3 regions of the Pseudomonas sp. GW821-FHT12A04 genome follow, and region 2 is predicted to be linked to each of the others. Evidence: predicted binding sites of a transcription regulator. Region 2 holds the regulator's gene; each other region holds the start of a gene.
What was found. Region 2 encodes sigma-54, which starts transcription at its own class of promoters, with help from an activator protein. Its sites were predicted from a motif close to ANTGGCATNNANNTTGCTNT; they were not measured.
Positions count from the first base shown of each region.

Region 1: glnA (type I glutamate--ammonia ligase) is a predicted target of sigma-54. The motif match lies at 5,052-5,071, and genes of this name have one in related genera.
Region 3: AC1RS8_RS21055 (flagellar hook-length control protein FliK) is a predicted target of sigma-54. The motif match lies at 3,268-3,287, and genes of this name have one in related genera.

Region 1 covers NZ_JBXAQZ010000001.1:410,117-420,290, forward strand. Annotated here, with positions in the region: gene AC1RS8_RS01715 (glycogen/starch/alpha-glucan phosphorylase) at 1-510, opposite strand, end outside; gene AC1RS8_RS01720 (YkgJ family cysteine cluster protein) at 766-1,203, shown strand; gene typA (translational GTPase TypA) at 1,423-3,243, opposite strand; gene thiI (tRNA uracil 4-sulfurtransferase ThiI) at 3,383-4,837, opposite strand; gene glnA (type I glutamate--ammonia ligase) at 5,166-6,572, shown strand; gene AC1RS8_RS01740 (DUF4124 domain-containing protein) at 6,871-7,404, shown strand; gene AC1RS8_RS01745 (DUF4124 domain-containing protein) at 7,401-8,021, shown strand; gene glnL (nitrogen regulation protein NR(II)) at 8,249-9,334, shown strand; gene ntrC (nitrogen regulation protein NR(I)) at 9,331-10,174, shown strand, end outside.
Region 2 covers NZ_JBXAQZ010000004.1:199,699-209,872, reverse strand. Annotated here, with positions in the region: gene AC1RS8_RS08645 (class II fumarate hydratase) at 1-887, shown strand, start outside; gene AC1RS8_RS08640 (DUF2753 family protein) at 915-1,343, shown strand; gene AC1RS8_RS08635 (superoxide dismutase) at 1,346-1,957, shown strand; gene AC1RS8_RS08630 (ZIP family metal transporter) at 1,989-2,882, shown strand; gene AC1RS8_RS08625 (HPr family phosphocarrier protein) at 2,911-3,183, opposite strand; gene rapZ (RNase adapter RapZ) at 3,199-4,056, opposite strand; gene ptsN (PTS IIA-like nitrogen regulatory protein PtsN) at 4,059-4,523, opposite strand; gene hpf (ribosome hibernation-promoting factor, HPF/YfiA family) at 4,536-4,844, opposite strand; gene AC1RS8_RS08605 (RNA polymerase factor sigma-54) at 4,919-6,412, opposite strand; gene lptB (LPS export ABC transporter ATP-binding protein) at 6,660-7,385, opposite strand; gene lptA (lipopolysaccharide transport periplasmic protein LptA) at 7,385-7,933, opposite strand; gene lptC (LPS export ABC transporter periplasmic protein LptC) at 7,920-8,492, opposite strand; gene AC1RS8_RS08585 (KdsC family phosphatase) at 8,500-9,024, opposite strand; gene AC1RS8_RS08580 (KpsF/GutQ family sugar-phosphate isomerase) at 9,024-9,998, opposite strand.
Region 3 covers NZ_JBXAQZ010000013.1:169,738-179,911, reverse strand. Annotated here, with positions in the region: gene fliN (flagellar motor switch protein FliN) at 1-91, opposite strand, end outside; gene fliM (flagellar motor switch protein FliM) at 158-1,126, opposite strand; gene fliL (flagellar basal body-associated protein FliL) at 1,136-1,639, opposite strand; gene AC1RS8_RS21055 (flagellar hook-length control protein FliK) at 1,873-3,219, opposite strand; gene AC1RS8_RS21050 (Hpt domain-containing protein) at 3,320-3,670, opposite strand; gene AC1RS8_RS21045 (ATP-binding SpoIIE family protein phosphatase) at 3,701-5,407, opposite strand; gene AC1RS8_RS21040 (STAS domain-containing protein) at 5,413-5,712, opposite strand; gene fliJ (flagellar export protein FliJ) at 5,874-6,323, opposite strand; gene fliI (flagellar protein export ATPase FliI) at 6,330-7,688, opposite strand; gene fliH (flagellar assembly protein FliH) at 7,678-8,475, opposite strand; gene fliG (flagellar motor switch protein FliG) at 8,480-9,499, opposite strand; gene fliF (flagellar basal-body MS-ring/collar protein FliF) at 9,492-10,174, opposite strand, start outside.

The DNA.
Region 1 (10,174 bases), on a different contig from region 2:
CCAGTGTTCGGTCTGCTCCTGCTGCCAGCCATCGACAATCGCCTGGCGGAACAACCCGTGCTCATAGCGGATGCCGTAGCCATGACCGGCGATGCCGAGGGTCGACATGCTTTCCAGGAAACACGCCGCCAGACGCCCGAGGCCGCCGTTGCCCAGTGCCGCATCGGGCTCCAGCATGCGGATGCGCTCAAGGTCGACGCCGAGTTCGGTCAGGGCTTCGCGGGCCACGTCGAGCAGGCCGAGATTGCTCAGGCTGTCGAACAACAGCCGACCGATGAGAAATTCCAGGGAGAGGTAATAGACGCGCTTCTGACCTTTGCGGTAGATCTGCCGCGTATGGTCCATCCAGTGCTCGACCATGTGGTCCCGCGCGGCCAGGGCAATGGCTTCGAACCAGTCGTGGTCGAAGGCGTGATCCGGGTCTTTACCCACTGCATAAGTGAGTTTGGTCAAGACGGCGTCGCGGAATGCGGCCACCTCTGCTTCGCGAACAAGTGGTTCTTGAGTCATCGATAGGACCTCGAGCGAGCTTGGAGTTGTCTGAGCCTAGACGGTCTGACAGGCGGTAGAGGCTCTGGTTCGGCAGTATTTCCTGTAAGTGCGAATCGGGTCGGCAATACATTGTCGTGTACCTGATTCAATGCAGGGGCCGTGCCGGATTAGCGGTTTATTGGCCGGCCGTGAAAAAATCTGGCGAAAGGTTGTTCAAAAATCCACCAGTCCCGGTATGATCGCGCGCCCTGATGCACACGCTGGTAACAAACGATGATGAAGCCGAACCTGATCGCTGCCGCAGAGATCGACCGCCTCGATACCTGGGCCAAGTACTCTGCCCCGATGTGCGGCTCGTGCATGTCCAGCTGCTGCACCCTGCCCGTCGAGGTCAAGATCAAGGATCTGATCCGCATCGGCGTGGTCGATGAATTCGAGCTGGGTGATCCGCCGAAGAACATCGCCAAGCGCCTGCAAAAGGAAGGCTTGGTCGAACGCTTCAATCAGAAGTCAGGGATCTTTACCCTCCAGCGCATGAGCAACAACGATTGCCTGTACCTGGATCGTAAGAGCCGTCTGTGCACTATTTATGATAAGCGCCCGGATACTTGCCGCAATCACCCGAAAATCGGCCCGCGGCCGGGGTATTGCGCGTACAAGCCAAAAGAAGTGGAGCGCGAGCGGAATTCGCGGTCGATTGAGCGGTTCTGATATTTCCTGAAACCCGTGGCGGCTGATCGGCCGCCCTCGCGAGCAAGCTCGCTCCCACAGGGGTTCTGTGGTGTTCACACAATTTGTGGTTCACCTCGAACACTGTGGGAGCGAGCTTGCTCGCGATGAGGCCCGAACAAACACCGCATAAATCCCAGACAAACAAAAACGCCCCCGGTCTCTCGACCGGGGGCGTTTTTGTTCAGCCAGGGCTAAATCTTATGCCTTGGCTTTCTTGGCAGCGCGGGTACGCTCGCTTTCGTCCAGGATCTTCTTGCGAAGACGGATGGACTTAGGAGTTACTTCACACAGCTCGTCGTCCTGGATGAATTCCAGAGCCTGTTCCAGGGTGAAGCGAACAGGTGGAACCAGAGCGATGGTTTCGTCTTTACCCGAAGCACGCATGTTGTCGAGCTTCTTGCCCTTGGTAGGGTTAACGCCCAGGTCGTTGTCACGGCTGTTCAGACCAACGATCTGACCGTTGTAGATTTCCTGACCGTGTTCTACGAACAGCTTGCCACGCGCCTGCAGGGTTTCCAGGGAGTAGGTCAGTGCCTTGCCGGTTTCAACCGAAACCAGAACGCCGTTCTGACGGCCGGACATGTCGCCGGACTTCATCACGTCGTAACGGTCGAAGATCGAGGTCAGGATGCCAGCACCGTTGGTCAGGGTCAGGAACTGGTTACGGAAACCGATCAGACCGCGAGCAGGGATGTTGTATTCCAGACGTACACGGCCCTTGCCATCCGGCACCATGTTGGTCAGGTCGCCCTTACGCAGGCCCATCTCTTCCATCACCTTGCCCTGGGATTCTTCCGGAAGGTCGATGGTGACGTTTTCGAACGGTTCGTGCTTCACGCCGTCAACCAGACGGATGATCACTTCCGGACGGCCTACAGCCATTTCGAAGCCTTCGCGACGCATGGTTTCGATCAGTACCGAGAGGTGCAGTTCGCCACGGCCGGAAACCTTGAACTTGTCAGCCGAGTCGCCTTCTTCAACGCGCAGTGCAACGTTGTACAGCAGCTCTTTGTCCAGACGTTCCTTGATGTTACGGGAAGTCACGAACTTGCCTTCTTTACCGCAGAATGGCGAGTCGTTTACCTGGAAGGTCATGGAAACGGTTGGCTCGTCGACGGTCAGCGGCTTCATCGCTTCGACCGTGTCCGGGTGGCACAGGGTGTCGGAGATGAACAGCGAGTCCATACCGCTGATGCACACGATATCGCCTGCTGCAGCTTCTTCAACGTCGATGCGGTGCAGACCGTGGTGACCCATCAGCTTCAGGATACGACCGTTACGCTTCTTGCCGTCGGCACCGATAGCCACAACCGGGGTGTTCGGCTTGACGCGACCACGAGCGATACGGCCAACACCGATAACACCCAGGAAGCTGTTGTAGTCCAGTGCGGAGATCTGCATCTGGAACGGACCTTCACGGTCAACAGCCGGCGCCGGTACGTTGTCGACGATCGACTGGTACAGCGGGGTCATGTCTTCAGCCATTTCGGTGTGGTCCAGACCGGCAATACCGTTCAGGGCCGAGGCGTAGACGACTTTGAAGTCCAGCTGTTCTTCGGTGGCACCCAGGTTGTCGAACAGGTCGAAGATCTGGTCCAGAACCCAGTCCGGACGCGCGCCTGGACGGTCAACCTTGTTGATGCACACGATCGGACGCAGGCCGGCTTCGAAAGCCTTCTTGGTCACGAAACGGGTTTGCGGCATAGGGCCGTCTTGAGCGTCAACCAGCAGCAGAACGGAGTCGACCATCGACATTACGCGTTCAACTTCGCCGCCGAAGTCGGCGTGGCCCGGGGTGTCCACGATGTTGATGTGGTAGCCGTTCCAGTTGATGGCGGTGTTTTTCGCCAGAATGGTAATACCGCGCTCTTTCTCCTGGTCGTTGGAGTCCATCACGCGCTCGTCGTTGAGCTCGTTGCGCTCCAGGGTGCCGGATTGACGCAGGAGTTTGTCTACCAGGGTGGTCTTACCATGGTCAACGTGGGCAATGATGGCGATGTTGCGTAGATTTTCGATCACTTGTGTATCTCGATCAGAGGATTCGGTGTGCTGACAAGTCTTGGCAGCGATTAACAGTAGCGTCCGTGAAAGCCGTTACAGCTTGACGGTGGCATCGGGGGGCCGGTGACGCAGGCCACAGGCAAACAGCCCCGGGCACTTAGCTCGGTCGATAAACGCGCACATTGGCATGCCCCTCACTGAGCAAATGGTGGGCATGCAGGCGACTCATCACGCCTTTGTCGCAATACAGCAGGTACTGGCGAGTAGGGTCCAGTTCCTTGAAACGAGCGTTCACTGCATAAAACGGCATCGTTTGTACCTCGATGCCAGCGAGGTCCAGCGGGTCGTCTTCAGCGGCATCCGGGTGACGGATGTCGATGACGATCTGACCGGCCAGCGCTTCGCTGACTTCTTCAATCTGCAAGTCCTGGCCCAGTTCATCGATCACGCGATCGATCGGCACCAGCTTGGCGTTTTCGAGCGCACGCTCGAGTACCGCCATATCGAATTCTTTCTCTTCATGCTCGACGCGATAGCGCTTGGCCGCGGTCTTCGGATTGACCGAGATGACGCCGCAGTATTCCGGCATGTGCCGGGCGAAATCGGCGGTGCCGATTTCGATTGCCGTGTCGATAATGTCCTGCTTGTGACTGGCGATCAGCGGGCGCAGTACCAGCTTTTCGGTCACGCAGTCGATCACTGACAGGTTCGGCAGCGTCTGGCTCGACACCTGGGAGATCGCCTCACCGGTGACCAGTGCGTCGATGTGCAGTCGATCGGCAATTTGGGAGGAAGCGCGCAACATCATACGCTTCAATACTACGCCCATATGACTGTTATCGACTTTGCCGAGAATTTCGCCCAGCACTTCTTCGAACGGCACACTGACAAATAGCACGCGCTGGGAGCTGCCGTACTTCTTCCAGATGAAATGCGCGACTTCCATGACGCCCAGTTCGTGGGCACGTCCGCCCAGATTGAAGAAGCAGAAATGCGCCATCAGGCCGCGGCGCATGATCTGGTAGGCCGCCACGGTGGAGTCGAAGCCACCGGACATCAGCACCAGGGTCTGCTCCAGCGCGCCCAGCGGATATCCGCCGATGCCGTTGTGCTGGCTGTGGATCACGAACAACCGTTGGTCGCGAACCTCGATCCTGACTTCGATTTCCGGCGCTTTCAGGTCGATCCCGGCTGCGCCGCACTCGCGACGCAGCTTGCTGCCGACGTATTTTTCGACGTCCATCGAGCTGAACGTGTGCTTGCCCGCACGCTTGCAGCGCACCGAGAAAATTTTCCCGGCCAGCGCATCGCCGTAGTGCTGCCTGCACTTTTCGGTGATGTCGTCGAAGTCGCCCAGCGGGTACTCGTCGATCTGCAGAAAGTGCGCGATGCCCGGCATGCAGGTCAGGCGCTCACCCATCTCTTTCAAGGCTTTCGGGTCGGTAACACGGGTTTCCAGCTCGAGATTGTCCCACACGCCGTTCACCACCACGGCCGGGTCCAGATCACGGAGCACGGCGCGGATGTTTTTGGCCAACTGGCGGATAAATTTCGTCCGGACAGGTCGACTCTTGATGGTGATCTCGGGGAAGACTTTTACGATTAATTTCATGGAAACAGCGCGCGCATGGCCTGCCGAAAAAGGGGGGCGCGGATTATAGCGGAAATTGCTCAAGGTTTAACCAGTTAATGTGCAGAAGGTTTTGCATGCACCAAAACAGGTCACTTATTGGATATAGCGCCACATTACAGGGCGAGCTTTTCTGCTTTAAAGGGCAAAACGCCCTCTCAAGCGTGATTTTGGGGCAAAAAATCCATGCTGGGGCACTGGCATGCAATTTGCTCCCTTGTGAGGCAGGTTGCCTTGGCAGAGTATTCGCGCCGGCATCACAAACATTTAAGGGCATCCACTACCAGCCCTAATACACCCGGAGGACACTATGTCGAAGTCGGTTCAACTCATCAAAGATCATGACGTCAAGTGGATTGATCTGCGCTTCACGGACACCAAAGGCACTCAGCACCACGTGACCATGCCGGCTCGCGATGCGCTGGATGACGACTTCTTCGAAGTCGGCAAAATGTTCGACGGCTCCTCCATCGCCGGCTGGAAAGGCATCGAAGCCTCCGACATGATCCTGATGCCGGACGACTCCACCGCTGTTCTGGATCCGTTCACCGAAGAACCGACCCTGATCCTGGTCTGCGACATCATCGAGCCTTCGAGCATGCAAGGCTACGACCGCGACCCACGTGCGATCGCCAAGCGCGCCGAAGAGCACCTGAAAGCCACCGCTATCGGTGACACCGTATACGCAGGTCCTGAGCCAGAGTTCTTCATCTTTGACCAGGTGAAGTTCAAGTCCGACATTTCCGGTTCCATGTTCAAGATCTACTCTGAACAAGGTTCGTGGATGTCCGACCAGGACATCGAAGGCGGCAACAAAGGCCACCGTCCAGGCGTCAAAGGCGGCTATTTCCCGGTTCCGCCGTTCGACCACGACCACGAAATCCGTACCTCCATGTGCAACGCACTGGAAGAAATGGGCCTGACCGTCGAAGTTCACCACCACGAAGTGGCGACTGCCGGCCAGAACGAAATCGGCGTCAAGTTCAACACCCTGGTGAAGAAAGCCGACGAAACCCAAACCCTGAAGTACGTCGTGCACAACGTTGCCGATGCCTACGGCCGCACCGCGACCTTCATGCCTAAGCCTCTGTACGGCGACAACGGCTCGGGTATGCACGTACACATGTCCATCTGGAAAGATGGCAAGAACACCTTCGCTGGCGAAGGCTATGCCGGCCTGTCCGACACCGCCCTGTACTTCATCGGCGGCATCATCAAGCACGGTAAGGCCCTGAACGGCTTCACCAACCCGGCGACCAACTCCTACAAGCGTCTGGTTCCAGGCTTCGAAGCTCCAGTGATGCTGGCCTACTCGGCTCGCAACCGTTCCGCTTCGATCCGTATTCCTTACGTGTCGAGCCCGAAAGCCCGCCGTATCGAAGCACGCTTCCCGGATCCGGCTGCCAACCCGTACCTGTGCTTCGCCGCACTGTTGATGGCTGGCCTGGACGGCATCCAGAACAAGATCCACCCTGGCGACGCCGCTGACAAAAACCTGTACGACCTGCCGCCTGAAGAGGCCAAAGAGATCCCACAAGTTTGCGGCAGCCTGAAAGAAGCCCTGGAAGAGCTGGACAAAGGTCGTGCGTTCCTGACCAAAGGCGGCGTTTTCAGCGACGACTTCATCGACGCTTACATCGCCCTGAAAAGCGAAGAAGAAATCAAGGTACGTACCTTCGTACACCCACTGGAATACGAGCTGTACTACAGCTGCTGATCCGGTAGCGCCGCGGCACGCGGCGTGACAAAAAGAGGCCTCCTTCGGGAGGCCTTTTTTATTGCCCACGATTCAATGGCCGACAAAGTACCCTGTGGGAGCGGGCTTGCTCGCGAAAGCAATCTGTCTGACACATTGATCTTGAATGTACTGGCGCCTTCGCGAGCAAGCCCGCTCCCACAGGGGATCTGGGTTGCCGGACCTCCTTCGCAAACCATGCCCGAATGTGTCGTAGCTTGGGATAACCACCCAGCCTGGCCTATGCTGCAACCCAACGCTTTCGTTTCCGGTCGATTCCATGGGTCGTGGTTTTCTCTTCATCCTGCTGCTGGTTGTTCTGCCCGCCACGGCGCAGATCTACAAGTACACGGACGCCAACGGCGCCACCGCGTACAGCAATCAACCGCCTGATGGCATCAGCGCCCAACCGGTCGACTTGCCGCCCCTCAACAGCGTCGAACGCCAGCCTTCCGGCGAAGCCGCACCTGCTGCTGAAGCCAAAGTCGAAGCCGAAGCCGCTCACAATGAACTCCCCCACAAAACCTATGAAGTGCTGGAGCTGACAGGCCTGCCCAGCACCGAAGCCCTGCGCGCCAACAACGGCACGTTCACCGTAACAGTACTGATCACACCCCGCCTGCAAGCCACCCACCTGTTACGTCTGCTGCTGGACGGTCAGCCCTACGGCCAGCCAGGCAATGTGCCGATCCTGCAACTGGTGAACATCGATCGCGGCGAACACCGCCTCGCCGTGCAAGTGATCGATGGCGAAAACGTTGTGCAGCAGAGCCCTGCGGTGACATTCACCGTACAGCGGGTGCACATACCTTGAAGGCCTGGCTACTGATCGCCTGCCTGATCGCCCAGCCCGCCTCGGCAGAGGTCTTCATGTATGTCGATGCTCAGGGCAACCGGGTTTTCACCGACCAGCCAAAACCCGGCGACGCCCGGCGTGTACCGCTGACAAAGAGCAATCGAATAGCGGCCAACCCCACCAGCGCAGCACTGTTGATCGCCGAGAGCAGTCCTGAAGTACAGGCGCTGTTCCACTATGAGGTGCTGCGTATCCTGATCCCGGAACCCGACGCAACCATCCGCAGCAACACCGGCGAAGTCATTGTCAGCGCCACCAACGAACCGGCCCTGCAACCCGGTCACCACTACCGGTTGCTGCTCGACGGCCAGCCCACCGCCGAACCTGGCCTGAGCCCGGTGTTCCCGCTTAGCAACATCGATCGCGGCAGCCATACCCTGTCCGTGGAAATCCTCGACGAACAGGGGCGCATCGTCGAACGCACCGCCAACCAACCTTTCCACATGCAGCGCACGTCTGTCGCCCAGAAGCGCAGGATCAAACCCTGCACTCTCGAAGACTACGGCCAGCGGCCGGAATGCCCGCTCAGCGACAGACCAGGCGAAGAAAAAAATCCTTTCTTGAGACTCTTTTAACCTCGTTCAGGCTTGCGCACTATATTGGTGCAATTGTTTGCACCGTACTCACACTCCAACCCATTTTGGTTCGAAAGTACCCGCGATAGCTGGCAGAACGCCACGTAAACGAGCGTCAAACGCCTGTTTCAGGCGCTGAACGCTTCTTTTCGGAGCCTTGGTTTGGTTTTTGCATTTTGCCCGTATCAGCATTTTTTTACGCACGCTCTGCCCTAAAAGAGGTCCCGATGACCATTAGCGACGCACTCCACCGTTTGCTACTCGACAACCTCACCACTGCCACCATCCTTCTCGACGCCGAACTGCGCCTCGAGTACATGAACCCGGCGGCAGAGATGCTGCTGGCCATCAGCGGTCAGCGCAGCCATGGGCAGTTCATCAGTGAGTTGTTTACCGAATCGACCGAAGCGCTGAACTCGTTGCGCCAGGCCGTCGAGCAGGCGCACCCGTTCACCAAGCGCGAAGCCATGCTCACCGCCCTCACCGGCCAGACCCTGACCGTCGACTACGCGGTAACACCGATTCTGAGCAACGGCGACACGATGCTGCTGCTCGAAGTCCACCCCCGTGACCGCCTGCTGCGGATCACCAAAGAAGAAGCACAACTGTCGAAACAGGAAACCAGCAAGATGCTGGTGCGCGGCCTTGCCCATGAAATCAAGAACCCCTTGGGCGGGATTCGCGGCGCGGCACAATTGCTGGCCCGGGAACTGCCGGAAGAGAGCCTGCGCGACTACACCAACGTCATCATCGAAGAAGCCGACCGCCTGCGTAATCTGGTGGATCGCATGCTCGGCTCCAACAAGCTGCCGTCGCTGGCCATGTGCAATGTCCATGAAGTGCTTGAGCGTGTCTGCCATCTGGTGGAGGCTGAAAGCCAGGGCTGCATCACCTTGGTGCGCGACTACGATCCAAGCATCCCCGACGTCCTGATCGATCGCGAACAAATGATTCAGGCCGTGCTGAACATCGTGCGCAATGCGATGCAGGCCATCAGCAGCCAGAACGAACTGCGCCTGGGGCGTATCAGCCTGCGCACCCGCGCCATGCGCCAGTTCACCATCGGCCACGTACGCCATCGTCTGGTGACCAAGATCGAAATCATCGACAACGGTCCGGGCATCCCGGCAGAACTTCAGGAAACCATTTTCTTCCCCATGGTCAGCGGTCGCCCGGACGGTACCGGGCTGGGCCTGGCCATTACCCAGAACATCATCAGCCAGCACCAGGGCCTGATCGAATGTGACAGCCACCCCGGCCACACCACCTTCTCGATCTTTCTGCCACTGGAACAAGGAGCCACATCGACATGAGCCGTAGTGAAACCGTGTGGATCGTCGATGACGACCGTTCTATCCGTTGGGTCCTGGAAAAAGCCTTGCAACAGGAAGGCATGACCACGCAAAGCTTCGACAGCGCCGATGGCGTGATGAGCCGTCTGGCGCGCCAGCAGCCGGACGTGATCATTTCCGACATCCGCATGCCCGGCGCCAGCGGTCTGGAGCTTCTGGCGCGGATTCGCGAACAGCACCCGCGGCTGCCAGTGATCATCATGACCGCGCACTCCGATCTGGACAGCGCTGTCGCGTCCTATCAGGGCGGCGCCTTCGAGTACCTGCCCAAGCCGTTCGACGTCGACGAGGCGGTTTCCCTGGTCAAGCGCGCCAACCAGCACGCTCAGGAACAACAAGGCCTGGAAGTTGCCCCGACCCTGACCCGCACCCCGGAAATCATCGGCGAAGCGCCGGCGATGCAGGAAGTGTTTCGCGCCATCGGACGCTTGAGCCACTCCAACATCACCGTGCTGATCAATGGTGAATCGGGTACCGGTAAAGAACTGGTGGCCCACGCCCTGCACCGTCACAGCCCGCGGGCAGCGTCGCCGTTCATTGCGCTGAACATGGCGGCGATCCCCAAAGACCTGATGGAATCCGAACTGTTCGGCCACGAGAAAGGCGCGTTCACGGGCGCGGCCAACCTGCGTCGCGGGCGTTTCGAGCAAGCCGACGGCGGTACGCTGTTCCTCGACGAAATCGGTGACATGCCCGCTGACACCCAGACCCGCTTGCTACGGGTACTGGCCGACGGCGAGTTCTACCGCGTCGGCGGTCACGTGCCGGTGAAGGTCGATGTGCGCATCATCGCCGCGACTC
Region 2 (10,174 bases):
TCATCGAGCGCAAGGCCGAGCAGGTTCATCACCACGTCAAAACCGGGCGTACGCACCTGATGGACGCCATGCCGGTGCGCATGAGCCAGGTGCTCAACGGTTGGGCGCAGCAGCTCAAGGCCAACATCGGCCATCTGCAGGACTTGCAGCCAAGCCTGCAATCCCTGGCTCAAGGCGGCACGGCGGTGGGCACGGGTGTCAACGCCCACCCCGAGTTCGCGGCGCGTTTCAGTCAGCAGCTAAGCAAATTGACCCGGGTTGAGTTCCAGCCAGGCAAGGACCTGTTCGCGCTGATCGGCTCCCAGGACACTGCCGTTGCCGTCTCCGGACAGCTAAAGGCCACTGCCGTGTCGCTGATGAAAATCGCCAACGATCTGCGCTGGATGAACTCCGGCCCGCTGGCCGGCCTTGGCGAGATCGAACTGCAAGCCTTGCAGCCGGGTTCTTCGATCATGCCGGGCAAGGTCAACCCGGTCATTCCAGAGGCCACCGCGATGGTCGCGGCTCAGGTCATCGGCAACGACAGTGTTATCACCATCGCCGGTCAGTCGGGCAATTTCGAACTGAACGTGATGCTGCCGATCATCGCCCAGAACCTGCTGAGCAGTATCGAGTTGCTGGCCAATTCCAGCCGTCTGCTGGCAGACAAGGCCATCGCCAGCTTCAAGGTCAACGAAGGCCGGATCAAGGAAGCACTGTCACGCAACCCGATTCTGGTCACCGCGCTCAACCCGATCATCGGTTACCAGAAAGCTGCCGAGATTGCCAAGAAGGCCTATCAGCAAGGTCGGCCGGTGATTGACGTCGCGCTGGAACACACCGACCTGTCGCGCAGCCAGCTGGAAGAATTGCTCAACCCGGAAAAACTCACAGCGGGCGGCGTCTAAGCCCCGTTACCGCTTTGGAGGCGCACCATGGAGCACTGGAAACGCACGATCGAAAGAGCCAATCGCTTTTTCATGCTGGGTGAACTGGTCGATGCCCGCGAGGCGTACCTGCAGGCATTGGCTCTGGCCCAGGTGTTGTTCGAGCGCTGGGCGGATGCCGACGAAGCGGTAGCGGCCTGCGTGATTTCCCATCACAACCTGGCGGACCTGCACTTGCGTCTGAATCAGCCGGAGGAGAGCGCCGAATACTTGTGTGCCATCCACCAACGGCTGCTGCAGACCATGCAGGACCCGCGGCTACCTCAAACATTGCGAGAAGCCGCGTTGCGCCAGAGCAGCAAGACCTACGTCGAGCTGCTGAATTTCATCAGTGAGCACGGCGAGTATCCGCGTACCCATCGGCTGCTGCACATCGATGTCGCTTCGCCTGCGCCTCATCATCATGGAGTCCATTGAACATGGCTTTTACCTTGCCTGCCTTGCCGTACGCCTACGACGCCCTGGAGCCGCACATCGATGCGCAGACCATGGAGATCCACTACACCAAGCATCACCAGACCTACATCAATAACCTGAACGCGGCTGTTGAAGGCACCGAGTATGCCGAGTGGCCCGTGGAGAAGCTGGTGTCCGCCGTTAAGCAACTGCCGGAAAAACTACGGACGGCGGTGATCAACCAAGGTGGCGGCCACGCCAATCATTCGTTGTTCTGGGAAGTCATGGCGCCCGACGGTGGTGGCGAGCCCGAAGGCGTGCTGGCCAAGGCCATCGATGAACAACTGGGCGGTCTCGACAGCTTCAAGGAAGCCTTTACCAAGGCCGCGTTGACCCGCTTCGGCAGCGGCTGGGCCTGGCTGAGCGTGACCCCGCAAAAGACCTTGGTAGTGGAAAGCAGCGGTAACCAGGACAGCCCGTTGATGAGCGGCAATACCCCGATTCTGGGTCTCGACGTCTGGGAGCACGCCTATTACCTGCGTTATCAGAACCGTCGTCCGGAATACATCAGCGCGTTCTACCGCGTGATCAATTGGCCGCAAGTCGCTGCGCGCTATCAGGCCGCACTGGTTTAAGTCTTCCATAAAAACAATCCAAGGCTGGACTATGGGCACTGAAACACTGGCGATCGGAAATGGACGGATGTTTCGTTACGCGTTTGGATCGCTGTTACTGCTGGCGGGAATGAGCCTTTTGGTTGCCCATGGGCTGGCATGGCTCGACCTTGAGCCGAAGTTGCTGCGCGCACTGCAGGGCGGTGCGATCTGCGCCTTGGGTACCGCGCTGGGCGCGGTGCCGGTGTTGGTGATTCGGCGGATGCCGCAGATGCTCAGCGACACTTTGCTTGGCTTTGGCGCTGGCGTGATGCTGGCTGCGACGGCATTTTCGCTGATCGTTCCGGGCATCTCTGCCGCCGAAGGGCTTGGACTGTCACCTTGGGCGTCCAGTGGGCTGATCAGCTTCGGCATTATGCTCGGCGCCTTCCTGTTGTTCCTGGTGGATCGGAAGGTCTCTGGCGCCAGCCCGGACATGCTGGTCGGTACGCTGGAACGACCGGTCATTGCTCCGCGGATCTGGCTGTTCGTATTTGCCATCATCGCCCACAACATCCCGGAAGGCATGGCGGTAGGTGTTTCGGCCGGTGGCGCAATGCCTGACGCCGACAGCCTGGCCATGGGCATTGCCTTGCAGGATGTACCGGAAGGGTTGGTCATCGCTTTGGTGCTGGCCGGGGCAGGGATGTCCCGGGGCAAGGCGTTCCTGATCGGTGCGGCGTCAGGTTTGGTAGAACCGGTGTTCGCACTGCTATGCGCGTGGCTGGTGAGCCTGGCTGAACTGCTGCTGCCTTTGGGATTGGCGCTGGCGGCGGGGGCGATGCTGCTGGTGGTGACCCACGAAGTCATTCCCGAGTCGCGCCGCAATGGTCATGACAAGCTTGCCAGCCTCGGGCTGCTGATGGGGTTTTGTTTGATGATGGTGATGGATACAGCCCTCGCTTGATTTGTGGTGAGGGGCTTTTGTGGTTGTATTACTCGCCTTCGTCGAAGAAGTTGTTGATCAACGCCACCAGAGCATCCAGCGCTTCCTGTTCCTGCTCGCCTTCTGTACTCAAGTGGATCGTGGTGCCTTTGCCGGCGGCCAGCATCATCATCGCCATGATGCTTTTGCCATCGACCATGGACTGTGGTGTACGTCCGGCCCTGATCTGGCACGGGAACTGACCTGCTACCCCAACGAATTTTGCAGAAGCGCGAGCGTGCAGACCCAGTTTATTGATGATTTCGATTTCCAGAGCAGGCATCGCGATGTGAATCCTTTAGCTGAGGTCGCGGTGGCGGACCTGGACGTTCTTCAGGGATTGTTGCAGCGTTTGCCCCAGACGCTCGGTCAGGTAGACGGAACGGTGATGTCCGCCAGTGCAGCCAATGGCAATGGTGACGTAGGCGCGGTTGCTGGCGGCAAAGCGAGGCAGCCACTTTAGCAGGTATGTGGAAATGTCCTGGAACATCTCTTCGACATCCGGCTGAGCCGCCAGGTATTCGGCAACCGGTTGATCGAGCCCGGACTGTTCGCGCAACTCCGGTTTCCAGTAAGGGTTGGGCAGGCAGCGCACATCGAACACCAGGTCGGCGTCCACCGGCATGCCGCGCTTGAAGCCGAAGGATTCCACCAGGAACGCAGTCCCCGGCTCCGGCTGATTCAACAGACGCAGTTTGATGGCATCGCGCAGTTGATACAGGTTCAGGCTGGTAGTGTTGATCTTGAGATCGGCGAGGTCGGCAATCGGCCCGAGCAGGACGCTCTCGACGCTGATGGCTTCGGCCAGCGAGCGGTTGGCGTTGGTCAGGGGGTGACGTCGGCGGGTTTCCGAGAAACGCTTGAGCAGGGTTTCTTCGTCGGCGTCCAGGTACAGCACATCGCACTGGATGTGGCGGGCACGGACTTCCTCGAGCAGGTCGGGGAAGCGTGACAGGTGGCTGGGCAGGTTGCGCGCGTCAATGGAAACGGCGACCAGCGGCTGCAACATCTCGGTATGAACCAGGGCGCGTTCGGCCAGCTCCGGCAGCAGACCGGCTGGCAGGTTGTCGATGCAGTAGTAGCCGCTGTCCTCAAGAACGTCGAGGGCGGTACTTTTACCTGAGCCGGAACGGCCACTGACGATGATCAAGCGCATGATTACTGACCGTTTTGCTCGTCAAGGACAACCTGATACAGGGCTTCGTTGCTTGTAGCACTACGCAGCTTTTCGCGAACTTCCTTGCGGTCGAGCATGCTGGCGATCTGTCGCAGCAGCTCAAGGTGCGCATCGGTGGCGGCTTCCGGGACCAACAGCACGAACAGCAGGTCAACCGGCGCGCCGTCGATGGCGTCGAAATCGATAGGGGCGTCCAGGTGCATCAATGCACTGATGGGCGAAACACAGCCCTTGAGACGGCAATGTGGAATAGCGATGCCATTGCCAAACCCGGTGGAGCCGAGTTTTTCACGGGCGATCAGCGCCTCGAAGACATCTTGCATCTCCAGGGCCGGCACTTCGCGGGCGATAAGATTGGCAATTTGTTCGAGGGCTTTCTTTTTACTGCCTCCCGGCACGTTCACCAGGGAACGGCCGGGGGTCAGGATACTTTCAAGTCGGATCATGGGTTGGGAGTGTTAACGACCGGTTGCGCCCTGGAGGAGGCTCTGGGTCTTTTCCTTATGCTTTTTGAGTTGTTTATCCAGCTTGTCGGTGAGTGCGTCGATCGCGGCATACATATCGGTATGTTCCGCGTTGGCGACCACTTCATTCCCGGGAATATGCAGCGTGGCTTCGATTTTCTGCTTCAGTTTTTCGACGGTCATCGTGACCTGCACATTAGTGATCTTGTCGAAATGTCGCTCCAATCGTTCGAGTTTTTCGCCGATGTAGGTGCGAAGAGGTTCGGTCACTTCCAGTTGGTGTCCACTGATGTTGACTTGCATACAGCTTCTCCTTCGTTGCCAGTGCATAAAGCGGCAGATCAGATGATCTACCACTGGAACGCTGTGGCGTGGCCCTACATCAACCGCTTGCGTTCGCTCGAAGGCGCGATCCCGAGGGATTCGCGGTACTTGGCGACGGTGCGGCGAGCCACCTGAATGCCTTGTGCCTCCAGTAAACCAGCGATCTTGCTGTCACTCAACGGCTTTTTCTGATTTTCCGCTGCAACCAGTTTTTTGATGATCGCCCGGATCGCCGTGGACGAGCATTCGCCGCCTTCGGAGGTGCTTACGTGACTGGAAAAAAAGTACTTCAGTTCATAAATGCCCCGGGGGGTGTGCATGAACTTCTGGGTGGTCACCCGTGAAATCGTCGATTCATGCATGCCGACCGCTTCGGCGATGTCATGCAGGACCAGCGGCTTCATGGCTTCGTCGCCGTACTCCAGAAAGCCGCGCTGATGCTCGACGATCTGGGTGGCAACCTTCATCAGGGTTTCATTGCGGCTTTGCAGGCTCTTGATGAACCAGCGGGCCTCCTGCAACTGATTGCGCATGAAGGTATTGTCGGCGCTGGTGTCGGCGCGGCGCACGAAACCGGCGTACTGGGCATTGACCCGCAGCCGTGGCACCGACTCCTGATTGAGCTCCACCAGCCAGCGCTCGTTGTCCTTGCGCACGATGACGTCAGGAACGACGTACTCGGCTTCGGTGGACTCGATCTGCGAGCCCGGGCGCGGGTTGAGGCTCTGGACCAGCTCGATGACCTGGCGCAGCTCATCTTCCTTGAGCTTCATGCGACGCATCAACTGGCTGTAGTCGCGGCTGCCAAGCAGGTCGATGTAATCGGTGACCAGGCGCTTGGCCTCGGCCAGCCAAGGGGTCTTGGCAGGCAGCTGGCGCAATTGCAGCAGCAGGCATTCGCCCAGGTTGCGGGCGCCGATGCCGGCGGGCTCGAATTGCTGGATGCGGTGCAGGACGGCTTCGATTTCGTCCAGTTCGATGTCCAGTTCCGGGTCGAACGCTTCGAGGATTTCCTCGAGGGTTTCGTCCAGGTAGCCCTGATTGTTGATGCAGTCGATCAGGGTCACGGCGATCAGGCGATCGGTGTCGGACATCGGGGCCAGGTTCAGTTGCCACAGCAAGTGGCTCTGCAGGCTTTCGCCGGCCGAGGTGCGGGTGGTGAAGTCCCACTCGTCATCATCATTGCTGGGCAGGCTGCTGGCGCTGGTCTGGTAAACGTCTTCCCACGCGGTGTCGACGGGGAGTTCGTTGGGGATACGCTCGTTCCAGTCACCCTCATCGAGGTTATCAACCGTCGGGGCGCTTTCCTGGTAGGAGGGCTCCTGGATGTCGGTGTTGGGCTTTTGTTCGGCGTTGTCGGCCAGGGGGTCGGAATTGTCGAAGTCGTCGCCTTCTTCCTGGCGTTCGAGCATCGGATTGGACTCCAGGGCCTCCTGGATTTCCTGTTGCAGGTCCAGGGTTGACAATTGGAGCAGGCGGATGGCCTGTTGCAGCTGCGGTGTCATCGTCAGCTGCTGGCCCATTCTCAAGACTAGCGATGGTTTCATGGCAGGGGCTTAACACCTTATTCGCCGGCGCACATGCGCCATCCACTACAGGGCGCCGGGGCGCCAAACTTAAGCAAATTATATGCCTGAAACTAAAGGGTTTGCCTAGAGCGCTGTAACAATAAAAAACTATAAAGCTGTGTTGCAGCGCTGCCCTTGTCGAGGGCTGACCACGCTTGTCGGCACGGAAGCGCTGGTGAGTGGCTGGTCAGGTGCCCGGGCAAGCTGCCTGGGCACGGCTCAGCGCTTACAGGCGGAACTCATGGCCCAGATACACTTCCTTGACCAGGTCGTTGGCCAGGATGGTCTCTGCGTCGCCTTCGGCAATCAGTTGGCCGTCATTGACGATATAGGCGGTTTCACAGATATCCAGGGTTTCACGAACGTTGTGGTCCGTGATCAGCACGCCAATGCCCTTGGCCTTGAGGTGGTGAATGATCTGCTTGATGTCGCCGACCGAAATCGGGTCCACGCCGGCGAAGGGCTCGTCGAGGAGGATGAATTTCGGGTTGGTGGCCAGGGCGCGGGCGATTTCCACGCGACGGCGCTCACCACCGGACAGGCTCATGCCCAGGTTGTCGCGGATGTGGCTGATGTGGAATTCCTGCAGCAGGCTTTCCAGCTCCTTGCGACGACCGGCCTTGTCGAGTTCCTTGCGGGTCTCGAGGATGGCCATGATGTTGTCGGCCACCGACAGTTTGCGGAAGATCGATGCTTCCTGCGGCAAGTAGCCGATACCGGCCTTTGCGCGGCCGTGCATCGGTTGGTGGCTGACGTCCAGGTCATCGATCAGGACACGGCCCTGATCGGCTTGCACCAGGCCGACGATCATGTAGAAGCAGGTGGTCTTGCCGGCGCCGTTCGGGCCAAGCAGGCCGACGATCTGGCCGCTGTCGATGGACAGGCTGACGTCACGCACGACCTGGCGGCTCTTGTAGCTCTTGGCCAGATGCTGAGCTTTCAGAGTTGCCATTACTGGGCCTTTTTCTCGTCGGTTTTCTTCTTCGGCTGGATCACCATGTCGATACGCGGACGCGCCTCGGTGACTTTGCTGCCTGTGGCGCGACCGGCGCTGGCGAGTTTCTTGTCCGTGTCGTAGACAATTTTCTCACCTTGGGTGACGTTGTTGTCCTTGTCGACAACTTTGGCCTTGTCGATCAGTACGACGCGATTTTGCGAAGCGTGATACTGGATCGTCACGCCCCAACCCTGGACAGGCTTGGTATCGCCAGCCGTTTGCAATTGCTCGAAGTACGCCAGGTTGCCCACCGAGGTCACTACGTCAATGTCGCCAGCCGGGGTGCGGGTGATGGTAACGGTGTTGCCTGTCACCTTCATCGAGCCTTGGGTGATGATCACGTCACCCTTATAGGTAGCAATACCTTGCTTGTCGTCCAGCTGGGCATCGTCGGCCTGAATACGGATAGGCTGCTGTTGGTCTTCCGGCAGAGCCCAGGCGCTCACGCTTCCCAGTGCTGCGCCCAGACTGAGCAAAATCGGGAGGGTTTTAACGAGCCTCATACTGTCCTCTTACGTTCGATAGCAGGTGTATCCTGCTTTCTTTCAAATACGCTTTCATTCCCTTGCCAGTCGATACACCGCCAGCGCCGTCGATTCTAACGTCTTGCTCGGTCTGCGCATATTGCTGCTGCGGGAACACGGTCATGCGGGTGCTGGTGATCAGGGTTCTACGGTTTTTCTCGTCGAAGCGCGTGATGCGCACGTCATCGATCAGTTCGACCTGTGTGCCATCAGGGTTGACCTCGCCGCGCAGGCTCTGGACGTGCCACGGGAATTCAGTGCCGCGGAACACATTCAGGTCGGGGTTGGTCAGCAATGTCACCTCGGTCGCTTTCACGTGCTCGACCTTGTCGGACACCAGATCATATTGCAGCTTGCCGTCGGGCAGGTACTGCACGCTGTGGGCGTTGATGGCGTAATAGTCGATCGCGCTTTCATCGACCGGCGTTACCGGCTTGTCGAGGAAACGTTCCGGGCTGATGTTCCAGTAGCCAACCGCAGCGAATATCGCCGCGATGCAACTGAACATCAGGGTGTTGCGAAATTTTTTGCTCAGCATAGTGGGCTCACAGGTACGCCGCATTGGCCGCGTCGAGGCGGTCCTGGGCGCGCAGGATCAATTCGCAGAATTCGCGAGCGGCACCTTCGCCGCCACGGGCGAGGGTGATGCCGTGGGCGTGTTCACGCACGAAGCTGGCGGCATTGGCCACCGCCATGCCCAGGCCGACGCGGCGAATCACCGGCAGGTCCGGCAGGTCGTCGCCGAGGTAGGCCACCTGTTCATAGCTCAGGTTGAGTTGGGCCAGCAGTTCGTCGAGTACCACCAGTTTATCCTCGCGACCCTGATAGAGGTGCGGGATACCGAGGTTTTTGGCCCGCCGCTCGACCACCGGGGTCTTGCGGCCACTGATGATGGCGGTCTGCACGCCGGCGGCCATCAGCATCTTGATGCCCTGGCCGTCGAGGGTGTTGAACGTCTTGAACTCGCTGCCGTCTTCGAGGAAGTACAGGCGCCCATCGGTCAGGACGCCATCGACATCGAACACCGCCAGCTTGATCTGTTTGCCGCGTTGCAGCAGGTCCGCACTCATTACATTACTCCTGCACGCAGCAAGTCGTGCATGTTCAAGGCGCCGACCGGGCGGTCTTCACTGTCGACTACGACCAGCGCGTTGATTTTATGGTCTTCCATGATTTTCAGCGCTTCGGCGGCGAGCATCTCGGCGCGGGCAGTCTTGCCGTGTGCTGTCATGACCTGTTCGATGGTAGCGCTATGGATGTCGATGCTACGGTCCAGCGTGCGACGCAAGTCACCGTCAGTAAAGATCCCGGCCAGCTTTCCGTCGGCCTCCAGGATCACGGTCATGCCCAGGCCTTTGCGGGTCATTTCCATTAGCGCGTCCTTCAGCAGGGTGCCGCGCTGTACTTGCGGTAACTCTTGCCCGGCGTGCATGACATTTTCCACTTTCAGCAGCAGGCGTCGGCCCAGGGCGCCGCCGGGATGGGAAAAGGCGAAGTCTTCGGCGGTAAAGCCACGGGCTTCCAGCAGCGCGACTGCCAAGGCATCGCCCATGACCAGGGCGGCGGTGGTCGACGAGGTGGGGGCCAGGTTCAACGGACAGGCTTCGTGCTCGACGTGAACATTCAGGTTGACCTCGGCGGCCTTGGCTAGCGGCGAGTCAGGCTTGCCGGTCACGCTGATCAACTGAATGCCCAGGCGCTTGATCAGTGGCAGCAGGGTCACGATTTCATTGGTGGAGCCGGAATTCGAGAGCGCCAGAATGATGTCGTCGCGGGTAATCATGCCCATGTCACCGTGGCTGGCTTCAGCCGGGTGCACAAAAAACGCCGTGGTGCCGGTGCTGGCCAAGGTCGCGGCAATCTTGTTGCCGATGTGTCCCGACTTGCCCATGCCGACCACGACCACGCGGCCTTTGCTGGCCAGAATCATCTCGCAAGCGCGTACGAAATCTGCGTCGATATGGGGTAGCAGGCCTTGCACGGCTTCTACCTCGAGGCGGATGGTGCGTTGTGCTGATTGAATCAGGTCGCTGGATTGGCTCATGTCAGAAATCGTATAGCCTGATGAAAAGGCGGCGATTATAACGGTTATGATCGAATCCCTCACGCTAGTTCGTCGCGCATTGCCATCCTTGTTGCCGGAAACCTTCTAAACGGGGCCTTCAACCTGTCATGCGGCTGAACATGACCTGGCTTTGGCCTTGGGCGCGCAGCCGTTGC
Region 3 (10,174 bases), on a different contig from region 2:
AGGCATCGATGTCAGCCTGCCCGGCATCACCGGTTTCTTCCAGGGCTGCTGCCCACTCATCGGCCAGAGCCTGGTCGTCTTGCGTGTTCATTTGTCAGTGTCCTCGGCGAGCAAAAATTCAGAATTCGGTTTAATCGCGAATGGGTACGAGCGCCGGTCAACGGCGCTCGATCGGCTCGATCACTTGCAACGCCAGATTGCCCTTGTGCGAGCCCATCTTGACCTTGAAGGCCGGCACGCCGTTGGCGCGCATGATCATTTCTTCCGGCATGTCGACCGGGATCACATCCCCCGGCTGCATGTGCAGGATGTCGCGCAGGCGCAACTGACGACGAGCCACCGTCGCACCGATCGGCACGTCGACGTCCAGCACGTCCTGGCGCAGAGCGTTGACCCAGCGCTCGTCCTGATCGTCGAGATCCGACTGGAAGCCGGCGTCGAGCATTTCGCGCACTGGCTCGATCATCGAGTACGGCATGGTCACGTGCAGGTCGCCGCCACCGCCATCGAGTTCGATGTGGAAGGTCGACACCACAATGGCCTCGCTCGGGCCGACGATGTTGGCCATGGCCGGGTTCACTTCCGAGTTGATGTACTCGAAGTTGACTTCCATGATCGCCTGCCAGGCTTCCTTCAAATCGACGAACGCCTGCTCCAGCACCATGCGTACCACGCGCAGTTCGGTCGGCGTGAATTCACGCCCTTCGATCTTGGCGTGGCGGCCGTCGCCGCCGAAGAAGTTGTCCACCAGCTTGAACACCAGTTTGGCGTCGAGGATGAACAGCGCGGTGCCGCGCAGGGGTTTGATCTTGACCAGGTTGAGACTGGTCGGCACGTACAGCGAGTGCACGTATTCGCCGAACTTCATCACCTGCACGCCGCCGACCGCCACGTCCGCCGAGCGACGCAGCATGTTGAACATGCTGATGCGTGTGTAGCGGGCGAAACGCTCGTTGATCATTTCCAGGGTCGGCATGCGTCCACGGACGATGCGATCCTGGCTGGTCAGGTCATAGCTTTTGACGCTGCCGGGTTCGGCAGCGTTTTCGGTCTGTACCAGACCATCGTCGACGCCATGCAACAGCGCGTCGATCTCATCCTGGGACAGCAGGTCCTGCACGGCCATGTCGTGTTCCTACTGCAGTACGAAATTAGTGAAAAGCAACTGTTCGATCACCACTTTACCGAGCTCTTTCTGCGCCACTTCCTGGACACTGGCGGTAGCTTTCTGCCGCAGCATTTCCTGGCCGACCGGCGAGGCGAGGGTCGCGAAGTCCTGCCCGGAGAACAGCATCACCAGGTTATTGCGGATCACCGGCATGTGGACCTTGAGCGCCTCCAGATCCGCCTGGTTGCGCGCGAGCATGGTGATGCTCACTTGCATGTAGCGCTGGCGACCGCTCTGGTTGAAGTTGGCCACGAAAGCTGGCGCCATCGCCTCGAAAATCGCTGGCTGCTTGCCGACAGGAGCGGTTTGTTCCACTGCGGCGGCAGGCTTGCTCTGAGCGCTGTGCATGAAGTACCAGGTCGCCCCCACGGACACACCGATCGCCAGCAGCAGGGCCAGCACGATCACGATAATCAGCTTGAGTTTGCCTTTGGTTGCGGGGTCTTTTACTGCTGCGTCGCTCTTCGCCATGCCAATAATCCGTCACTATTCGGGTTTTCACAGTCGCACGGCAAGGCAAGAGCAAGTGTTATGCCAGAAGTATCGGGAAGAGCTGGGCGGACCGGCTTCGATCGGAAGATCACCACGAAGCCACTGTGGGAGCGAGCTTGCTCGCGATGGCATTTTAACAGTCAACATTTTCATCGACTGTTACACCGCTATCGCGAGCAAGCTCGCTCCCACAGGGTTAGGTGTTCGTTTGGTCAGGCGTAGTAATCGACCGCGCTGGAGCCGATCACGCTGGTGGTATTGACCGCCGCTTCAGCGACGCTTGGGGTGATGTCATCATCCATTGAATCGAGGCGACCGCCGCTGGCACTGGTCCGCCCGCTCTGACCTTGCCGGGCTTGTTCCTGCCCCTGCTGCGAACCACGGGACTGGTCCGAAACGTTGACATCGACCTGCCCCATGCCCTGCTGCGCGAACATGTCGCGCAAGCGATGGACCTGCCCATCCAGCGCCTCACGGACGCCCGGATGCGCACTCATGAACGTGACCTGGGTCTGTTGATCGGGAACCATGTTCACCCGAATGTCCAGACGCCCGAGCTCAGCGGGCTGCAACTGGATGTCCGCCGCCTTGAGATTGGCGCTGGACAGGTACATGACCCGGTTCACCACCTCTTCGGTCCACCCGCTCTGGTGCATGGCGATCGGCTGGTTCACCGGCAAGGCATTGGCTGTCTTCGGTGTGGCCGCCTGGGTCAGCGCTGCCAGACGGTTGGCGAAATCATCGACACGGGTGTCGCTGCTGGCGGACTTGAGATCCTTCAGGCCGTCATCGATCAAGCCGCTGAAAGCCTTGTCTTCACCCGGGCTGGTGTCGCTCTTGTCACCCTTAACATCCAACAGGGTCGCCATGCCGGCGGCAAAATTTTGCTCTGGCGTCAGCTCTGCGTCAGCCTGGGCTTGCGCCTGTGTCGGTGCAGCCTTGGGTTGTGCCTGGCTGGAAGCCGATACGTGACCGCCCTGCTCCATCGCCAGGCGCACCGCCGGCAATGCGTCGAGCGGATCGGTCGAGGGATCGAAATCGCCCTCGGCAGTGGCCAGCGCTGGAGCGAGTACAGCCGTAGCCGTAGCGGCAACCGGCGCATCAACGACAGGTTGCACGGTGTCGACCACGGCGGGGGCTACCGGTGCCGATACGATGGATTGCAATGTAGGATCAAGCGCCGGATCCAGCAGTGCGGCGTCAACGACCGGAGCCGGGTCGGCATCTGACGCATCATCGCCAGCGACCTTGTCGCCAGCCTGCACCGAGCTCTCGGCAGGCAAGGATTTGCCGCCATCGGCAACCACCGGTTCCTCGGCGGCAGACTTGTCGTCACCAGCGTCTTTGGTTCCGGCAACATCGCAGGTTTTGTCGCGACCCGGCTTGAGCGACGCATCCGCCAACGCAGTGGGCTTGCTTTGCGCCTGATCGGCGTAGACATCAGCGAAGCTTGCGGCCTTGCCCCCGGGCTCAGAGGTCTGCGCCGGAGGATTGGCGGAGCCAGCTTGAGTCTTGGCCTGCCTGGAGGCCTGAAACAGAATATCGGGAGTAACGGGCATGAAACGGTCTCCGCTGCACGGGGCTCGTAAGTACAGTTGGATGAGTTAAGTGCAAAAGTCGAGCCAGTTTCACTCGAAGAGGACCAAATGCAGCGTGTGCTCAGATTTTCGCCGGGCAACGCTGTCGTTCAGCTTCGTACAGAGGCCGGATATCGGCGAATTCGCGGTCGATTTCGCCGACCAACTCCTGAACGGCGGCCCATGGCAAATCTTTGGCCTGCTGTTCAAGTTGACGGCAGAGCTCTGTCAGCCGGAAGGCGCCCATATTGCTGCTGCTGCCCTTGAAGCTATGGGCGGTTTCAACGAGCCGTGCGGCACTGTCGGCTGTTCTCAAGACTTTCAGGCGCTCTTCGGAGTCTGCAAGAAAGACAACCAGCAGATCCGGATAGCCCTCTTCCATCACTTCCTGCAATGCGCTCAGCACGTCGCGATCCACATGTGTGTCGTCCACTTGCTCACTCCTTGATCAAGAATGCGCGGATTATGCCAGAGCCTCCCAGATAAACTCCACGCGTGCACTTCGACCATTGTCGGTCCAGCGGGCATTACGCCCCAACTGGCGGATCAGACTGACCCCACGCCCCGACAGGCGGACGTCTTCCAAAGGTCTTGCGATCACCCGCTCGACATCGAAACCCTTGCCGCTGTCTTCGATGTGAATGGTCAGGCAACCGCCATCGTCCGTTGGCGTCACCTGCAAATGCAACCGTACATAACCATCCAGCAGCTCGTCCAGCCGGGCATTGCGCTCTTGATAATATCGCGCAAAACCCGAGGCATCGCGCTTGAGACTCGAATCCAGCCCCAGCACGCCATGCTCCAGCGCATTGGAGTAGAGCTCCGCCAGCACGCTGTAGAGCGCACCGCTCTGAGCCCGAAGACCATGGACCTCAAGCAACAACTGCAACAGATAGGGTAACGGATTGAAGCGCTTGAGCGTGGCGGCGCGAAACTCGAAACTTACCGACCAGTCCAGCGGGCAGGACTGGCCGCTGTCGGAGTAGACCAACGCCGGCGGAGTGATTTGCGTCGACTCCAGCAGGCTGACTTCGACCATACTGACATCGTCACGCGCTTCACCGCCGAAATGACGCAGCGCCTGCTCGATCTCTTCGAACAGCGCATTCGGATGCCGATTGGCGGCAAACACCTGCTGCAATCGCTGCGCGCCAAACAGTTGATCATTGGCGTCGCAGGTATCGATCACCCCATCGGACAGCAGAAACACCCGATCCCCGAGGGCCATGGGATACACGTCGGTACGCTCATCGAAGGATTCCGGGCTCAGCACACCCAAAGGCAGGTTCCGCGCCGGCAGAGGCGTTCGCTCGCCACTGGCAACGCGATGCAGGTAACCGTCCGGCATGCCGCCATTCCAGACTTCCACCGAACGACGCTGAAAACTCAGGCACAGCAACGTGGCACAGCAGAACATGTCCACCGGCAGGATGCGCTTGAGCTTGGCATTCATCTCGCGCAGGATTTCCGCCAGGCCATAGCCCTTGGCGGTCATGCCGTAGAAGACCTCGGCCAAGGGCATCGCACCCACTGCCGCTGGCAAACCGTGGCCGGTGAAATCGCCCAGCAGCACGTGCATGTCTCCAGCCGGGGTGAACGCGGCCAGCAACAGGTCGCCGTTGAACAGCGCATAGGGCGATTGCAGATAACGGATATTCGGAGCGGCATTCAGGCAGCCGGAGTGCGCCACCTTGTCGAAAACGGCCTTGGCCACACGCTGTTCGTTGAGCAGGTAGTCGTGGTGCCGGGCGATCTGGTCACGCTGTTGCAGCACGGTGTCCTGCAAGCGCCGCAAGCGATCCATCGCCTTGATCTTGGCAGCGAGAATCACCTGGTTGTAGGGCTTGGCCAGAAAGTCGTCACCGCCGACTTCCAGGCAACGGGCCAGGGCTTCGCTTTCGGACAACGACGTGAGGAAGATGATCGGCACCAGGGTTTCCCCGGCCAGAGCCTTGATCTGCCGGGCCGCCTCGAAACCGTCCATCACCGGCATCAGCGCATCCATCAACACCAGGTGCGGTGATTGCTGGCGAAACACCTCGACCGCTTCGGCACCGTTGGCCGCCGTCAGCACTTCGTGCCCCTGGCGGCGCAGAATGCTCGACAACAGCAGGCGATCGGCGGCGCTGTCCTCGGCGATCAGGATCGTCAGCGGCTCCAGTGGCTGCATGGCAATCAACTGATGTCGAACAGCTTGTCGAAGTTGGAGATGGCGAGGATCTTGCGCACGTCGGTACTGCTGTTGACGACGCGGACATCGGAGTCGTCGCCACCGGCGTGATCACGCAGCAAAAGCAGCATGCCCAGCGCCGAGCTGTCGAGGTAAGTGGCGTCTTTCAGGTCGACCACAACCGCCGATATCTCTTTATTTTCGTAGGACTGACGAAACTCCTGATGCTTGGCGAAATCGAATCGTCCCTTGACCGATATCGTCAGTTTTTGCCCATCCGGAGAGAGTTCTGTAACGACTGACATTTCATGGCTTCCTTGTCATTGGTAAACCCGCTTGCACAAGGTTTAGCATTTGGTAGAGGTTGGAGCAAGGCGGTAGGTTGTGGTGACGATGGTCGTCAATAGTATCGCTGTACACCTGACAGCCCGGTGCGCTCTCGGGTTTATCGCGAGCGAGCTCGCTCCTACGGGTGATTCTGCCGTGGCAGGCGCTGGGACAATTCATCCAACAGTTTCTGTTCGCGCCGGTCTTCAAGCGCCCGCGCCTCATCGGCATAGCGCTGAACCAGCTTGCGCAAACCCTCGACCCGGGCAAACGCCTGCTGCCAGGTTTCCCGGGCCTTGTTCAGGTTGTTCTGATGCCAGGCCAGGCTTTGCCGCTGCTGGTCGATGGCCGTGCCCAGTTGCGCGAGAAAGCCCTGATAGCCCAGCAACCATTGGCCCGAGACGCCGCCGCTGCCGCGCACGATCCATTGTTCCTGATAGTCGAGACGGAAGGCTTCGAGGTCGGCGAGTTTGCTTTCGGCCAAACGCACTTGCCCCTGAAAGTGCCCCAGGCGCTGGACTGCGGTTATCTCGGCCTTTTCGGCCATTTCCACCACGGGGGCCAGGCGCCCTGCCCGAGTCTGGGCCATGGCCGGTTAGCCGCCCGCCGCGGGCGCGAAGATCGACGCGAGGTAAGCTTCGCTTTCGCCCAGGCTGATGCTGTCGTTGAGCCCCTGGCGCAGGTATTTGACCAGCTGCGGCTGCAAGGAAATCGCCAGGTCGGTCTCGCGGTCGCCGCCAGCGACGTAGGCGCCGACGCTGATCAGGTCGCGACTCTGCTGATAGCGCGACCACAATTGCTTGAAATACTGTGCTCGCATCATGTGCTCCGGCGACACCACCGCCGGCATCACCCGGCTGATGGATGCCTCGATATCAATGGCCGGGTAATGCCCTTCCTCGGCCAGTCGCCGGGACAGCACGATGTGCCCGTCGAGCACGCCCCGCGCCGAGTCGGCAATCGGGTCCTGCTGGTCATCGCCTTCGGACAGCACGGTGTAGAACGCGGTGATCGAACCACCGCCCTTCTCGGCATTACCGGCCCGCTCCACCAGCTTCGGCAGCTTGGCGAATACCGACGGCGGATAGCCTTTGGTCGCCGGCGGCTCGCCGATGGCCAAGGCGATTTCCCGCTGGGCCTGGGCGAAACGGGTCAGCGAATCCATGAGTAACAGGACGTTCTTGCCCTTGTCGCGGAAATATTCGGCGATGCGCGTGCAGTACATGGCGGCGCGCAGTCGCATCAGCGGCGCATCGTCCGCCGGGGACGCCACCACTACCGAACGCTTGAGCCCTTCTTCACCGAGGATGTGCTCGATGAATTCTTTAACTTCACGCCCCCGCTCACCGATCAGCCCGACGACGATAATGTCGGCCTCGGTAAAGCGCGTCATCATCCCCAACAGCACGGATTTACCGACACCGGTACCGGCGAACAGGCCGAGCCGCTGGCCGCGGCCGACCGTCAGCATGCCATTGATGCAACGGATGCCCACGTCCAGCGGTTCGCTGATCGGTTCGCGCTTGAGCGGGTTGATGGTCGGGCCGTCCATTGGCACCCAGTCTTCGGCCTTCATCCCCCCCTTGCCGTCCAGCGCACGACCGGCGCCATCCAGCACCCGCCCGAGCATGCTCATGCCCATGGGCAGGCGACCGGTATCGGCCAAGGGCACCACTCGGGCACCGGGCGCGATGCCGGCGACACTGCCGACTGGCATCAGGAAAACTTTACTGCCGGAGAAGCCCATCACCTCGGCTTCGACCTGCATCGGGTGATAGCTGTCGTCGTTGATGACCATGCAGCGACTGCCCATGGCGGCGCGCAGGCCTTCGGCTTCAAGGGTCAGGCCGACCATGCGCAGCAAGCGGCCTTCGAGGATCGGTGCGCCCTCCAGTCCCGTGGCCTCGGCATAGCTGCGCAGGCGCTTGGCGAAACTGGTGCGTTCAAGGCGCATCGGGAACATCCTGAGCCGGTGCGACCGCAGGCTTGTTTTCGATCGGCAGTTCCAGGCTCAGGTCCGGCGCGGCCGGGTGCAAGGCCTGCTCGTGCAACTGATCGAACAGCTTGTCCATCACCCGCGCGACACGGGTTTCGACCGTGGCGTCGATGCGGCTGTGTTCTGTCTCGACCCGGCAACCGCCAGGCAACAGCGCTTCGTCCTCGACGATGCGCCAGGTTTCTTCATGACGTTCGCGCAGGGCTTTGACCTGTTCGAAATCCTGCGGATTGATGTACAGCCGCACATTGCCCACGCCCAGCGGCAAGAGCTTGAGCGCCTCGCGCATGACGTGTTCGATCTGCGTCGAGTCGATGGCCAGCTCGCGCTGGATCACCTGTCTGGTGATGTGCTGCACGAGGTCGACCAGGGACTTTTCAATCTCGGTGTCCTGTTCGGCAATGGGCTCGAACAGGTGCGTCATCAGTTGCTCCAACGCCGCAATCTTGGCGGTCAGGGCCATTTCGGCTTCCTGACGGACCTTGAGCGTGGTGCTGTGGAAACCTTCCTTCTCACCCACCGCGAAGCCTTCGTTATAGGCTTCCTGGCGAATGCTTTCGAGCTCTTCAAGGGTCAGTGGCTGGACTTCCTCCAGCGGCACTTCCTCCATTTCCGGCGGTTCGGGTTCAGGCTCAGGTTCCGGCTCGGGTTCCGGCGGGTCGAAACTGGGCAGCGCCCAGGTATCGAAACCACTGACATCCCTGGCCCGGATCAGGTCAGTGGGTGCATCATCATTCTTGACCATGGTGTTAGATCATTTGCTCGCCGCCCTTGCCGCCGAGAACGATTTCCCCGGCTTCGGCCATACGGCGGGCGATGGTGAGGATTTCCTTCTGCGCGGTTTCCACGTCGCTGACGCGCACCGGGCCCTTGGCTTCCAGGTCGTCGCGCAACAGTTCGGCGGCACGCTTGGACATGTTCTTGAAGATCTTCTCCTTGACGCCTTCGTCCGACCCCTTGAGGGCCAGCACCAGCACATCGGAGGACACCTCGCGCAGCAGCGCCTGAATCCCGCGGTCGTCGACATCGGCCAGGTTGTTGAACACGAACATGAGGTCTTCGATCTGACCGGACAGGTCTTCGTCGACTTCGCGGATCGAGTCCATGAGCTGGCCTTCGATCGAGCTGTCGAGGAAGTTCATGATGTCCGCCGCGCGTTTGATGCCACCCAGGGTAGTGCGCGAGGCATTCGAGTTGCCGGAGAACTGCTTCTCGAGAATCTGGTTGAGCTCTTTCAGGGCCGCTGGCTGTACGGTGTTCAGCGAAGAGACCCGCAGGATGATGTCGAGCCGCACCTTGTGGTCGAAGTTGCCGAGCACTTCACCGGCCTGGTCCGGATCGAGATACGCCACCACGATCGCCTGGATCTGCGGGTGCTCGTAACGGATCACGTCGGCGACGGCGCGCGGCTCCATCCACTTCAGGCTGTCGAGGCCGCTGGTGTTGCCACCGAGCAGGATGCGGTCGATCAGGCCGTTGGCCTTGTCTTCGCCAAGAGCCTGGGTGAGCATCTTGCGCACATAGTCGTCGGAGCCGACGCCCAGGCTGGTCTGGTCGCCGACGATATCGACGAACTCGCTCATCACCTGTTCGACCTGCTCGCGGTGCACATTACCCATCTGGGCCATGGCCACACCCACGCGCTGAACCTCTTTGGGGCCCATGTGGCGCAGCACCTGGGCAGCGTCGGTGGACCCCAGGGACAGCAACAGGATTGCGGCTTTGTCGACCTTGGACAGTTTGGCGGCAACGGCTCGGTTATCACTCATCTGCGTTAATCCACTCTTTCACGACCTGGGCCACACGACCCGGGTCTTCTGCCACCAGACTCTTGATTGCGTTCAACTGAGCGTCATAGCCTTCGCTCAGGCTCGGCAACAGGATGCTGGTCGGGCCACCGAGGCTGACACGGTCGTTGGCCAGTTCGCCATCCAGACCGCCCATGCCACCCAACTCGACGTCGCTGCCGATACCGGCCAACTGCTTGCCCTTGCCACCACCGGTAATATTGTTGAGCACCGGACGCAGCACACCGAATACCAGCACCAGAATGAACAGCACACCCAGCACTTGCTTGACGATGTCCCAGAACCACGGCTGGGAGTAGAACGGAATTTCGGCAATCGCTTCACCGCGCTCGGCGGAGAACGGCATGTTGATCACGCTGACGCTGTCACCACGGCTGGCATCGAAGCCGACCGCGTCCTGAACCAGGCGAGTGAAGCGCGCCAATTCATCGGCGCTCCATGGCGCACGGGTGGTTTCGCCGTTGGCCGGATTGATCTTGACCTGATCATCGACCACCACCGACACCGACAGGCGATTCAACCGGCCCTGCTGCTGCTTGGTGTGGCTGATGGATCGGTCGAGTTCGAAGTTCTTGGTCGATTGTTGACGCTTGTCCGCCGGGTACGGAGCGAGCATCGGCTGACCGGTGGCCGGGT